3 regions of the Amycolatopsis sp. NPDC102522 genome follow, and region 1 is predicted to be linked to each of the others. Evidence: riboswitches for the same ligand, from Rfam matches in the RefSeq annotation. Region 1 holds a riboswitch; each other region holds the start of a gene.
The links. Region 1 has a riboswitch for cobalamin ahead of ACZ6YV_RS43060 (prenyltransferase/squalene oxidase repeat-containing protein). Riboswitches for the same ligand answer to the same signal wherever they lie in the genome.
Positions count from the first base shown of each region.

Region 2: linked by a shared signal. The riboswitch ahead of ACZ6YV_RS17695 (CoA-acylating methylmalonate-semialdehyde dehydrogenase) and the one ahead of ACZ6YV_RS43060 (prenyltransferase/squalene oxidase repeat-containing protein) in region 1 are both predicted to bind cobalamin.
Region 3: linked by a shared signal. The riboswitch ahead of metE (5-methyltetrahydropteroyltriglutamate--homocysteine S-methyltransferase) and the one ahead of ACZ6YV_RS43060 (prenyltransferase/squalene oxidase repeat-containing protein) in region 1 are both predicted to bind cobalamin.

Region 1 is NZ_JBVJLY010000039.1:29,771-34,383, forward strand. It holds gene ACZ6YV_RS43050 (flagellar hook-length control protein FliK) at 1-262, opposite strand, end outside; gene ACZ6YV_RS43055 (hypothetical protein) at 259-2,979, opposite strand; cobalamin riboswitch at 3,062-3,203, opposite strand; cobalamin riboswitch at 3,285-3,411, shown strand; gene ACZ6YV_RS43060 (prenyltransferase/squalene oxidase repeat-containing protein) at 3,444-4,451, shown strand.
Region 2 is NZ_JBVJLY010000006.1:214,347-218,959, forward strand. It holds gene ACZ6YV_RS17685 (amidohydrolase family protein) at 1-808, shown strand, start outside; gene ACZ6YV_RS17690 (DUF885 domain-containing protein) at 853-2,511, opposite strand; cobalamin riboswitch at 2,678-2,863, shown strand; gene ACZ6YV_RS17695 (CoA-acylating methylmalonate-semialdehyde dehydrogenase) at 3,022-4,521, shown strand; gene ACZ6YV_RS17700 (acyl-CoA dehydrogenase family protein) at 4,529-4,613, shown strand, end outside.
Region 3 is NZ_JBVJLY010000005.1:215,518-220,130, reverse strand. It holds gene ACZ6YV_RS16300 (ribonucleotide-diphosphate reductase subunit beta) at 1-765, shown strand, start outside; gene ACZ6YV_RS16295 (hypothetical protein) at 823-1,122, opposite strand; gene ACZ6YV_RS16290 (GntR family transcriptional regulator) at 1,216-1,977, shown strand; cobalamin riboswitch at 2,017-2,237, shown strand; gene metE (5-methyltetrahydropteroyltriglutamate--homocysteine S-methyltransferase) at 2,340-4,613, shown strand.

The sequences.
Region 1 (4,613 bases):
TCCCCGCGTCCTGCAGCGCCTTGATCCCCGTGCGGGCGGTGCCCGGGCTCGCGTTGGGCGAGCAGCGGGTGATCGTCGGCGCGGCGGTCCCTCCGTTGCCGTCCAGTTCCTGGAAGTCGACGACGACGGTCGTCCCGGTGAGCGCGTCGCTTCCGGCGCAGATCCCGTCGTAGCCCTTGGTGGGATCGACCGCGTTCGCGGGTGCGGCGGAAAGCCCGATCAGTCCGATGAGGACGGACGTGACGGTGAGCAGTTTTCTCATGGTGTTGCCCCCTTTGACTTGATGGAACGGCGAAGCAGGAAAACGAGCACGATCGCGGCGGCCAGCAGGATCCCGGCCAGGCCGACGAGTCCCCAGAGCACCCACGCGGGCTGGGTGGTCTGGGAGGCGGCCGCTTGCACTTGTGCGCCGGAGACGGCGTCGGCGGCGTTCGCCTCGGTGAGCGGAAGCCGGATCGCGGGCGACAGCGGCGAATCGGCGGCGGTGAGCCAGGAGCGGCCCGCGACCCCTTGCGCGGCGGCCAGGCTCGTCGGGAAATCGGTCTTCCCGTCGCTCGCCGCCACGGATCCCTTGGCGAAACCGCCGTCGGGCTGGACCAGTTTGCCCAGCGACCGCGCGGTTCCGCTCGCGTCGAGGCCGGCGGTCTGCCGCGCGGCGGCGACGGCGGCGCTGAGCACGACGTCCGGCTCGCCCCCCTCACCGGTCACCATGCCCTCGCCGGTCGGCCGGACGCCGAGCGCGCCCACCGCGGACACGAACGCCGACACGCGCCGCTCGGTCCAGCCGTCGGGCCGTTTGGTCGACGGCGCGGCGTCGGTGTGCGAACGGACGGCCAGCGCGGTGACAGCGGCAGCCGTCGCGGCGAGGTCGCCGGAGCCGCACTCCGCGGTGTCCAGGTGCTTCGGGAAGGTTCCGTCCGCGCACTGGCGCGAAAGGAGCAGTTCGACCGCGGGACCGGGGTCTGCGGCGGTGGCGAGCACCGCCCACGCGTGCCGCTCGACGGTCTCGTCGGCGTCGGCGAAGGACCCGACGTCGGTGAACTTGCCGTCCACGCCACGCAGCTTGACCAGGTCGGCGCGCAACTGCCCGGCGATGTCCGCTTTGGCGAACTCGGCGACGAGCACGAGTTTCGCGAGCGGTCCGGCGTAGGAGGCCCCGCTCTGCTCGTACGGCGCGCCGTGGGCGTAGGCCTGCACGGCTTCCGGCGTGAGCAGGAACTTCGACGCGCGGGCGACCGTGTCCGGCTGCTCGTCCAGCGCCCGCAGGGCCAGCACCAGATCGGCGGTGGCGTCGTAGTCGACGTAGGTCTTGCCGTCCTCGGTGACCTCGACGTGGTCGCCGCTGACGAGCCGGTTCGTCAAGTACGCGCCGAGCCGGGAAGCCGCGTTAGCCACGACCGGGGTGGCGATCGCGGTCGGAGGTGGGACACGGGCGCCGGTCGACGCCCTCGGAGTGACGGTCTTCTTCGGCTTCGGTGCCTTCGGTGCGGGGGTCTTCGGCGCGGGGGTCTTCGGTGCCGGCTTGGCCGCGGGCGGGGTGTTCGTGACGGTGACCGTGCTCGGCACGGGCGGGCTGGTCGCCGGGGACGAGGACGTGCCCGGCGTCGGCGTCACCGACGTCGTCGTGGTGGTCGTGGTCGTCGTCGTTGTGGTGGTGGTCGTGGTGCTGGTGGTCGTGCTGGTCGGCGCCGGGTCGCTCGTGGTCGAGGTCGGCGTGCCGGTGGCCGTACTCGTTTCGGACGACGTCGAGGTCGGTGTTTCCGAGGCGCTGCTGGTCGGCGGCAGGCCGCCGCCCTTCGCGAGCGCGTAGAAGCCGACCTGCGACAACCCGAGCGAAGCCTGGGCGCTCGCGCGGATCCAGGTGTCGAGCCCGCTGATTCCCGAAGCGCGCGCGGCCTCGTAGGAAGCCGGGTTGTAAGCGATCGCGCCGAGGTCGCCCGCGAGTTTGTTGCCGGAGTCGGCCGCGGCGTTCGCCTGCGCGGATTTGAGGAACCGCACGCCCTTGTCCACCGCCGCGTCCGCGCCGCCCGCGTCGGCCAGTCCCTGGAGGATCATGCCGGTGCTGTTGGTGTTCGGCGCCTCGGTGCCGACGCCGCCGCCCCAGCCGCCACCGGCGCTCTGGTTCCCCTTGAGCCAAGCGACGGTCTTGGCGATCGGGGCGTCGAGACCGGCCGTGCCCGCCTTCTTCGCGGCCAGCATCGCCGAGAGGGCCAGACCGGTGGCGTCGCCGTCGGACGGGGAAAGGTCGAGCGGCTTGCCCTCGTCGCAGGTCGAGACCTTGTGGCCGTCCGGGGTGACGTGGTCGCCGGTCTCCTTCGTCGGGATGTAGGCGAAGAAGACGCGGAAGTAGCCCTCGGAACACTGCTGGGTCAGCAGCTTGTCGATCGCGAGTTGGTCGTTCGCACCCGCTGCGGCGAGGCCGATGACACCGAGGGCCTGGCCGAACATGTTCGCGTTGTTGCTCACCGAACCGGCGAGGTCGGGATCCTTCGAGTAGTCGCTGACCCGGCCCTTGTCCGGGCCCTTGTGCATGATCGCGCCCTGGGTCTCGGCGACCATGTCGTAGCCGTCGAAGTTCCGGGGGTTCCGGCCGGAGACCTGCGCGGCGACCAGGGTCTTGGCCGTGGCACCGCCGACGATGACCTTGTCGTACCCGGCACCGGGTGCGAGACCGTCCCAGGTGAAGTAGTCGGTGGCGTGGCCTTGGTCGTCGAGGAACTTCGCGATCGACTCGGCCTTCGCGCCGTCACCCGACGCGTACATCGAGAACAGCACGTCGATCATCAGGCCGTGGTCAGGCAGTTCGCCGCCGTTGGGGTTCTCGAGCGTGCCGTCCGGCTTCAGCTTCGTCGCGAGCCAGCGGGAGTTCGACTTCGCCGCGCCGGGGTCGTTCGCGGCCGTCGCCGTTCCGGTGAGCAGCGCGGCGACCACGCCGACGCTGACGGCGAACGCCGATGCGGCCAGGTACCCGCGGCGCATGGCTCCTCCTTGCGGCATGACGGAGGACAGCGCGGGACGCCGCAGTCACCCCTGTTTATCGCGACAGTGGTTCGGACTTCTGGTTGGTTCATCCGCCCGTGCGGTACCCCGGCTCGCCCTGGTGAAGGGCCCACGGTTGCGCGACAGCGCCGGATTTCGACCGGCTTCCCCGTCACGGGCGGCGATGTTGAGTTGTCGAGCCCGCCGAGGTTAACACTCGATTACCTACGACAGGCACCGCTGACCAGGTCGGTAGCCAGGATCACATCATCACTCGCGCCCGGCGGTACCCCGGCGCTTGACCGGGATGAGATTCTTCGGGTCGTCCGATTCAGCGCGGTCGTGGGGGAAGTCCGGTGAGAGTCCGGCGCTGTCCCGCAACGGTATGCCCTCCAGGCGAGCCCGGTCACCCACGTCGCGCGGTGTCACCGACTCCTGTCGAGGAAATGCGGGAAAGGGTTCTCATGAGACGTTTGGTCTTCGCTGTCGCCATGCTGTGCGGCATCGGGCTGGTCGCCGCCCCCGTGGCGAACGCGGCCACCCACAACAAGGCGGACGCCGCCGCGGGCTGGCTCGCCAGGCAGCTGACCGACGGGGAAAGGTTCGAGGCCGACTTCGGTGGCCAGAAGTTCCCCGACCAGGGTCTGACGATCGACGCGATCTTCGCGTTCGCCGCCGCCGGGGTGTCGGACACGAACGCGGGGAAGGCGATCACCTGGCTGGCGAAGCCGGAAATCACCACCGGCTATGTCGGCAGCGGCACCGAGGCCTACGCGGGCGCGCACGCCAAGCTGCTGCTCGCCGCGCAGATCCGGGGCAAGAACCCGGCGTCGTTCGGCGGCGTCGACCTCAAGGCGGGACTGCTCTCGCTGCTCACGCCGTCCGGCCGGTTCTCCGACCGCTCCGAATACGGCGACTACTCCAACGCCTTCTCGCAGTCGCTCGCGCTGCTGGCGCTGGACCGCACCCCCGCCGGCGCCCCCGCGGCGGCCGTGACGTTCCTCGCGGGCGCCCAGTGCGCGGACGGCGGCTTCCCGCTGAACTTCGGCGAAGCGACCTGCGCGAGCGACGTCGACTCGACCGCGATGGTCGTGCAGGCCTTGCGCGCCACCGGTGACGCGGTGAACGCCGGCGAGGGCACCTCCTGGCTGGTCACCAAGCAGCACGCGAACGGCGGCTTCGGCGTCGGCACGAACGCGCCGAACTCCAACAGCACCGGCCTCGCCGCCGAAGCGCTGGCAGGCCACCGTCCCGCCGCCGCGGTCAAGGCGCGGGAATTCCTCCGGTCGCTGCAGACCGGCTGCACCGGAGCCGGAGCGGACCGCGGCGCGATCGCCTACGACGCGACCGGCCTCAACCCGGCGACCGCCTCGCGCGCGACCGCGCAAGCGATCCTCGGGCTGGCCAGGGTTCCGCTGAGCGACCTGCACGGCGGTGGCCGTCCGCAGGCCCCGGTACTCGCCTGCCCCTGACGTCACCTCGTGAGTGGTACGGACGGTTCTAACCGTCGTTACCACTCACGAGGTCCTGGGGTCCCGCACGGTGAGGCGCCTTGGTCGCCCCTGCAGTACGTGAAGGCCCCCTTCATTGCGCCTGGCGCTGTGAAGGGGGCCTTCACGTACTTGGCCAGCGAT
Region 2 (4,613 bases), on a different contig from region 1:
CATCGACGTCCAGGTCCTGTCTCACGCCGTCCCCGGCGCGGAGGCGCTGAAGCCCGAGGAAGCGCACCGGGCCGGCCAGGCGAACGACGCGCTGGCCGACGCGATCTCCCACCATCCCGACCGATTCGCCGGTTTCGCCGCTCTGCCGCTGCAAGCCCCGGACGCCGCGGCCGACGAACTCCGCCGCGCCGTCGAGGAACTCGGGCTGAAGGGCGCGATGCTCAACGGCCTCACCACGGGCCGTTTTCTCGACGACGCGGCGTTCCAGCCGGTGCTCGCCGCCGCCGAATCGCTCCGGGTCCCGCTCTACCTGCATCCGGCGCTACCGCCGAAACCCGTGCTGGACGCCTACTTCTCGGGCCTGTCCGACCTCCAGGCCGACAACCTCGCCACGGCGGCCTGGGGCTGGCATTCGGAGACGGCGGTGCACCTGTTGCGGCTGATCGTCTCCGGTGTCCTCGACGAGTACCCGGACCTGCAGATCATCATCGGCCACATGGGCGAGATGATCCCGTTCGCGCTTTCGCGGATCGACGTCGTGCTGACACCGATCAACGAGCAGCTTCGCCAGCCTGTCGCGGACTACTTCAAGACCAACGTGCACATCACCACCAGCGGCTACGCGACCTTCCCGCCGCTGCAGTGCGCGCTGGCCGTGCTCGGGGCCGACCGGATCATCTTCTCGGTCGATCACCCGTACACCCCGAACGAGCCCATGGTGAACCTGCTCAAGACCGCGCCGATCGACGAAGCGGACCGCGAGAAGATCGCGCACGGGAACGTCGAAAAGCTCCTGAAGCTCAAGTAAGTGCCATTGTTACGCGGGCGAGGCCTTCACTACCTTCGTGATCGTCACTCTCGCCCCATACGCACCCGCTCCACCCACTCCCGCAGGACGTCGCCGAGCACGGGCAGCGGAATCTGCCCGTGCCTCAGCACGACGTCGTGGAAGTCACGGATGTCGAAGGCCTCGCCCAGGCGTTCCTCGGCAAGGGCGCGCAGACGCTGGATCTCCAGCCTGCCCGTCATGTACGACAGGGCCTGGCCGGGCCACTCGATATAGCGATCGGTCTCGGACCGCACCTCGACGTCGCTGAGCACGCAGTGCTCGGTGAGGTAGTCGACGCATTGCTGCCTGGTCCAGCCCAGGGCGTGCAGCCCGGTGTCGACGACGAGCCGTGCCGCGCGCAAGGAGTCCTCCGCGACCATGCCCAGCCGCATGACGTCGTCGGAGTACAGGCCCATTTCGTCGGCGAGCCGTTCGGTGTAGAGCGCCCAGCCTTCGTCGAACGCCGAGAGCGGGACGAGCTTGCGCAGCCGCGGCACTCCTTCGAGTTCGAAAGACACACAAGCCTGGAAGTGGTGTCCTGGAACGGCTTCGTGGAAGGCGACGGACTCGGCGATGAACCGGAACCGCTCGGTCACCTGGTAGGCGTTGGTGGAGTAGACGCCGGGACGGCTGCCGTCGGCCGAGGGCGGCATGTAGTACGCCTGGGCGGCGGACGGGCCATCCGCTTCCGGCACCGCACGGACGACGCATTCGGCGGACGGCACCCGGCGGAACCAGCCGGGAGCGGCGGCCGTCGCCCGCGCGACCGCTTCCGTCGCCGTCGTGATCATCTCGTCCGCGTCTCGCCAGCGCAGCGACGGATCGGTGCGCAGCCGCCGCCGGACCGCGACGGGGTCGTCCTCGCCGAACACGGCGGCGCCGAGGCGTCGGTACTCCTCGTCGAGCGCCTGGCCTATTTCGAGGCCGATCCGGTGTAGCTCCTCCGCGGAGACCCCGGTGGTGGTGTGCGTCTTGACCAGACCCGCGTAGCTTTCCTTGCCGCCCTCCAGCCGGCAAAGACCCGGCTTGTCGTCGGGGCGGCCGTGTCCGGCGATCTCGCGGGCGAGCGTCTCGCGGTAGGCGACGAGCGCCGGCCGCACCTTTTCGGTGAACAGCCGCTCCCGCCGCGCCGTGCGGTCTCCGGTCAGGGCCGGGACGACCAGCGGGTTGGGTTCAGCGGCCAGGAACCGGTCGAGGTAGTCGACGGCGTTGCGCACCGCACGTTCCACCGGGGTCCGGCCTGCCTCGATCCCAGCGCGATGGCGGTCGGCGAGAGCCGCGAAGAACTCCGGGAACGCTGAAAGCCTCGCCAGGTAGTCCTCCTCCGCCTGCTCCCCGGACGGTGCCAGCTGCGGAAGCCAGGACAGTGCCCCGATGCCTTCGGCGGCCATCGGGTCGGCGAGGATGAACTCGCTCAACCGTGCGTCCAGCCTGGTCAGGAGCGATTCCGCGTGGTGGGCGACGACGCCGAGCGTGATCCGGTCCGGATCCGTGGAGCGGGCGGCGTGTCCGGCGATCCGGACAGCCCGTTCCCTCAGCCGGGCGTCACCGGCCTCGGAGACGTCCCGCAACTCGTGATCGTGCCCGGCGATATTGTCGAAGGTCGCCATCAACGGCATCTCGGTCGCGAGTACGTCGAGGAGTTCGTCGGCCAGCTCCGCCGCTGTCGGCTCATCACTCATACCTGACAACTACCAGACCGGATCCGTTTCCCGCTGCCGATTTTCCGTTATCCGACCAGGCCTACCACCCATTCGGCCGGTCCGGTGCACGCGTTCGCGACGGCGGTTCGTGTCCACTGTGGATCGCCTCCACCCACCTGAGGCGTACACCACAACCTCGACATAGTCGGACTTCCTACTTTATGGTGTCCACAGGTCTGCGGTGCAGGGAAGCCGGTGAGAATCCGGTGCGGTCCCGCCACTGTGACCGGGGAGCGGCGCTCCCGTAGAGAAGGCCACTGGCGCGAGCCGGGAAGGCCGGAGCCGCCGCGGATCCGGGAGCCAGGATACCGGCCGCAGATGTCCACGTTCGTCCACGAGGATGGAGCTGAACGCATGCGGATTCTTCCTGCCTGCGCGAAAGTCGCCGACCCGCCACCACCCCGGCGGTAAGTCGTCCGTACTCCCCTGCCCGGCCACCGATCGTGGCCTCGGGCGGCTTCGTCCTGCGTACTTTCGGAAAGGGCATCCATGAGCACCGAACTCAGTCACTTCGTCGGCGGCAAGCCGGTACCGGGGACTTCCGGCCGCTTCGCCGACGTCTTCGATCCCAGCAGCGGCGCCGTCCAGGCCCGTGTCCCGCTCGCGTCGGCCGCCGAGGTCGCCTCCGTGGTCACCGACGCCGCTCAGGCCCAGCTCGAATGGGCGCGCTGGAACCCGCAGCGGCGCGCCCGGGTCCTCATGAAGTTCGTCGACCTCGTCCGCGCCGAGGAAGACTCCCTCGCCCGGCTGCTCTCCTCCGAACACGGCAAGACCGTGCCCGACGCGCGCGGTGACATCCAGCGCGGTCTCGAAGTGGTCGAGTTCGCCATCGGCATCCCGCACCTGCTCAAGGGCGAGTACAGCGACAGCGCGGGCACCGGCATCGACGTCTACTCGATGCGGCAGCCGCTCGGCGTGGTCGCCGGGATCACCCCGTTCAACTTCCCCGCGATGATCCCGCTGTGGAAGGCCGCCCCGGCGATCGCCTGCGGGAACGCGTTCGTGCTCAAGCCCTCCGAACGCGACCCGTCGGTCCCGCTGCGGCTGGCCGAACTCTTCCTCGAAGCCGGTCTGCCGCCGGGCGTGTTCAACGTGGTCAACGGCGACAAGGAAGCCGTCGACGCGCTGCTCACCGATCCCCGTGTCGAGGCTGTCGGCTTCGTCGGCTCCTCGTCGATCGCCGAGTACATCTACACCACCGCGGCCGCGCACGGGAAGCGCGCACAGTGCTTCGGTGGCGCCAAGAACCACATGATCGTGATGCCGGACGCCGATCTCGACCAGGTCGTCGACGCGCTGATCGGCGCCGGCTACGGTTCCGCGGGCGAGCGCTGCATGGCGATCTCGGTCGCCGTCCCGGTCGGTGAGGCCACCGCCGACGCGCTGGCCGCCCGGCTGACCGAGCGAGTCAAGACGCTGAAGATCGGCGCCTCGCTCGACGAGACCGCCGACTTCGGGCCGCTGGTGACCGCCGAAGCCGTCCAGCGGGTGCGCGACTACATCGACATCGGCATCGCCGAGGGGGCGAAACTGCTCGTCGACGGTCGCGAGACCACTGTGGATGGTCACGAGAACGGCTTCTTCCTCGGCGGCTGCCTGTTCGACCACGTCACCTCCGACATGCGCATCTATCGCGAGGAGATATTCGGCCCGGTGCTGTCGATCGTGCGCGCGGCCGACTACGAGGAGGCGCTGCGGCTGCCCAGCGAACACGAGTACGGCAACGGCGTCGCGATCTTCACCCGCGACGGTGACACCGCCCGCGACTTCACCTCGCGGGTGAACACCGGCATGGTCGGGGTCAACGTGCCCATCCCGGTCCCGATCGCCTATCACACCTTCGGCGGCTGGAAGCGTTCCGGTTTCGGCGACCTCAACCAGCACGGGCCGGACTCGATCCGCTTCTACACCAAGACCAAGACGGTCACCTCGCGCTGGCCATCCGGCACCAAGGAAGGCGCCTCCTTCGTCATCCCGACGATGAGCTGAGGCCGCGATGAGACTGACCGACGAACAGCGAGCCCTGCGCGAGACCGCGGCGGAATTCGCCGCGGAACACCTCGCGCCGCACGCGATCGAAT
Region 3 (4,613 bases), on a different contig from region 1:
AACATCGTGCTCGCGGTGTACCGCCAGATCACCAACCCCGAATGCCGCCAGTACCTGCTGCGCCAGGCGTTCGAGGAGGCCGTGCACACGCACACCTTCCAGTACATCTGCGAGAGCCTCGGCCTGGTCGAGGGCGAGCTGTTCAACATGTACCGCGAGGTCCCCTCCATCTCGGAGAAGGACGCGTGGGCGCTCAAGTACACGCAGAACCTGGAGAACCCGGACTTCGAGACCGGCACCCCCGAGGCCGACCAGAACTTCCTGCGTGACCTGGTCGCGTTCTACGTGATCTTCGAGGGCATGTGGTTCTACACCGGCTTCGCGCAGATCCTCTCGCTCGGCCGCCGGAACAAGATGATCGGCATCGCCGAGCAGTACCAGTACATCCTGCGCGACGAATCGATCCACCTGAACTTCGGCATCGACTGCATCAACCAGATCAAGATCGAGAACCCGCACCTGTGGACCGAAGAGTTCCAGGCCGAGATCCGCGGCATGCTGACCGACGCGTGCGAGCTCGAAGTCGCCTACGCCCGCGACACCATGCCGCGCGGCATGCTCGGGCTGTCGGCCGAGCTGATCGAGCAGTACATGCACTTCATCACCGACCGGCGGGCGCAGCAGATCGGCCTCCAGCCGATCTTCGGCGAGACGGAGAACCCGTTCCCGTGGATGTCGGAGGCGATGGACCTCAAGAAGGAGAAGAACTTCTTCGAGACCCGCGTCATCGAGTACCAGTCCGGTGGCGCCCTCGACTGGGACTGATCCCTCGTCTGCGGTACAGGCCCGCTCGGCGCACCCGCGCCGGGCGGGCTTTTTCATTTACAACGCGGGATGGCCGGGCAGCACCGCGATGTCGTGCGTGCGGCGATAGGCCAGGTCGCAGTCCCAGCAACAGGTTGTGGCACTGCCCCCACCCCGCCCTCCTCGGTCGACGAACTCGACGGAAGCATTCCGGCCGCAAAGCATCGTCAGCTTGCCTCCGGGCATCGGGCCCGGTTCCAGACGAACGCGATGCCAGGTCCCGTCCAGCACCGGATGGGCAGTGGCCAGGTCGACGTGGATGCGTGCGACCTCGCCCCCGGCGACGACGCTTTCGTCGCTTCCTGGCCAACCGCTCATCTCGCCTCCAACTGGTAAAGACATGTTGACCAATACCGTGGCATAACGCAGCCAACTGGTCAAGACAAGTTAGCCAGTGGCAGGATGGCGCCCATGGTGGATCGCACGAGCGGAGTGCCGGCGTTCAGGCAGGTGGCCGCGGATCTTCGCGAGAAGATCTCATCCGGCCAGTTCCCGCATGGTGCACAACTACCCAGCGAACGTGAACTAGTTACCACCTATGGCGTTTCACGACCTACCGTGCGAGACGCGGTGGACGTCCTCAAGTCCGAAGGCCTCGTGACCGCCGAGCACGGCAAAGGTGTTTTCGTCCGGCCTCCGACCAGTCTCCAACGGCTGGCGCGAGCACGGCTCTCCCGCACCGCACGCGAAGAAGACCGCGGAGCGTTCATTGCCGATGCCACGGCTCATGGGTTCACGCCTTCGACATCCGTACGTATCCGGTTCGAGGAAGCCGACACCCGCACCGCCGAGTATCTCGACCTCGATCCCGGCGCGGCGGTCACCGTGAGAGATCGCGTGATGCGCGCAGACGGACTCGTCGTGCAGCTCGCGGTGTCCCGCCTTCCTCGCGAGTTCACGCGCGGCACCGCGGTGGAAGAAGTCGACACGGGACCTGGCGGGACCTATGCACGCTTGGAGGAATCCGGCCACCGGCTAGCCTCCTTCACCGAGCATGTCGGAGCTCGGATGCCGACTCCCGACGAAACGTCCTTACTGCAGCTCGCCGACGGAGTTCCCGTCATCACGGTGACCCGAGTGGCCTACCGCGAGGACGGAAAACCGGTGGAGATGAACGACATGACCCTCGCGGCCGATCGGTATCAGCTGGCATACGAGTGGGCCGCGGACTGAGGTTCATCACATTCGAGCGGCCCCGTAGCGGGCCTGAGTACGCTTCGAGGTGCTACTGGTTCGCCCGGCCTCCCAAGCCGGTCGAGGTAACAGGGAACCCGGTGTGAATCCGGGACTGCCCCGCAGCGGTATGTGGGAACGAAAGCCGTCACCGTGCGAGACACGGTAAAGCACTGGGTATGGCACCCGGGAAGCGACGGCCGGTAGGAGCGAGCGAGTCGCCCACGAGTCCGAAGACCTGCCCGTGGTACGTGCGCCGACGGCGTGCGTGAGTCCGGGCCTCGTGGGATGGGCACGACCGAACGGCGGTCACTCCTGTGCGCGGCTCCGGGCTCTGACGACAAGCTCGCGAGGAGAGAGCTGTGACCGAAATCGGCACGACAGTGCTGGGCTATCCCCGGATCGGACCGGACAGGGAACTCAAGCGTTCACTCGAACGCTACTGGGCGGGCAAGATCGACGAGGCCGAACTGCTGGACACCGGCCGTGCGCTGCGCACGCGGACCTGGCGGGAACTCAAGGACGCCGGGCTGGACTCCGTCCCGTCCAACACGTTCTCCCATTACGACCAGGTGCTCGACACCGCTGAGCTCTTCGGGGCGCTGCCGGAGCGCTTCACGACTCTCGGTCTTTCGCCGCTCGACATCTACTTCGCCGCCGCACGCGGGGTGCAGGACGCGCCGGCGATGGAGATGACGAAGTGGTTCGACACGAACTACCACTACATCGTCCCCGAACTCGGCCCGGACACGACGTTCTCGCTCACCGGCACCAAGCCGCTCGACGAGTACCGCGAAGCCCGCGCGATCGGCGTCGAGACGCGGCCGGTGCTGGTGGGCCCGGTGACGTTCCTGCTGCTCGCGAAGGCGGCCGAGAGTGCTCCGGAGGGCTTTCGCCCACTGGATCTGCTCGACAACCTCCTCGACGGCTACGTCGAACTGCTGAGGCGCCTGCACGACGAAGGCGTCGAGTGGGTCCAGTTCGACGAGCCCGCCTTCGCAGCGGACCGGACAGAGCAGGAGCTCAACGCGCTCATCCGCGCCTACCACCGGCTGGCGAAGGAGACAGCGCGGCCGAAGATCCTGGTCGCCGGGTACTTCGGCGGTCTCGGTCGCGGTCTGGGCGTGCTGGCCCGCTCCCCGATCGACGCGCTCGCCGTCGACCTCGTCACCGATGAGTCCTTTGTGGACGCTGTCGCGGCCGAGCCCGCCTTGCGCGACAAGGAGGTTCTGGCCGGGGTCGTGGACGGGCGCAATGTCTGGCGCACCGACCCGACCCGCGCGCTCGGCCGGGCGGCGACGCTGCTCGGCACCGCGAAGTCGGTCAGCGTCTCGACGTCGTGCTCGCTGCTGCACGTGCCCTACGACGTCGAGCGGGAGGACGGGCTCCACCCGCGTCTCAAGGGCTGGCTCGCCTTCGCCAAGCAGAAGGTCGACGAGGTCGTCCTGCTCGGCCGCGCGCTGACGGAAGAGGGCGTCGACCTTTCCGCCGCCCGCACCGCGGCCGCGGACCGTGCCACGGCGGCCGACCTGGCCGACGCCGGAGTGCGGGCCCGGCTGGAGGCGCTGCGGCCGGAGGACACCGTCCGCTCCCCCTACGCCCGGCGCGCGGTGGCGCAGCAGGACGCGCTGGGGCTACCGCCGTTGCCGAGCACGACGATCGGCTCGTTCCCGCAGACCACCGAGGTCCGCAAAGCACGGGCCGCGCACAAGGCGGGTTCGCTGGACGACGCGGGCTACGAGGCCGCGATGAAGGCGGAGATCGAGCACGTCATCCGGTTGCAGGAGGACCTCGGCCTCGACGTGCTGGTGCACGGCGAGCCCGAGCGCAACGACATGGTGCAGTACTTCGCCGAGCGGCTGGCCGGGTTCGCCGCCACCGACTTCGGCTGGGCGCAGTCCTATGGCTCGCGGTGCGTGCGGCCGCCGATCCTGTACGGCGACGTCTCGCGCCCGGAGCCGATGACCGTCGAGTGGGCGCGCTACGCGCAGAGCCTGACCACGAAGCCGGTCAAGGGGATGCTGACCGGGCCGGTGACGATCCTGGCGTGGTCGTTCGTCCGCGACGACCAGCCGCTGGGCAAGACCGCCCGTCAGGTGGCGCTGGCCATCCGCGACGAGGTGCACGACCTGCAGGAGGCGGGCATCCGCGTCATCCAGGTGGACGAGCCGGCGCTGCGGGAGCTGCTTCCCTTGCGTACGGCGGCCCACGAGGCGTACTTCGCGTGGGCGGTTTCGTCGTTCCGGCTGGCGACGTCCGGCATCGACGACGCGACGCAGATCCACACGCACATGTGCTACTCGGAGTTCGGTGAGGTGGTCAAGGCGATCGACGCGCTCGACGCCGACGTCACCAGCATCGAGGCCGCGCGGTCGAAGATGGAGGTCGTCACCGACCTGGGCGCGGCGGGCTTCGGCCGCGGCGTCGGGCCTGGCGTGTACGACATCCACTCGCCGCGTGTCCCCGACGTCGACGAGGTCAGCGGGCTGCTGCGGACCGCCGTCGGCGCCGTGCCCGCCGAGCGGATCTGGGTCAACCCGGACTGCGGTCTGAAGACCCGCGGTTACGCCGAGGTCGAGCCCGCCCTGCGGAACCTGGTCGCCGCCGCCCAGGCGGTCCGGACCGAACTCGGCTGA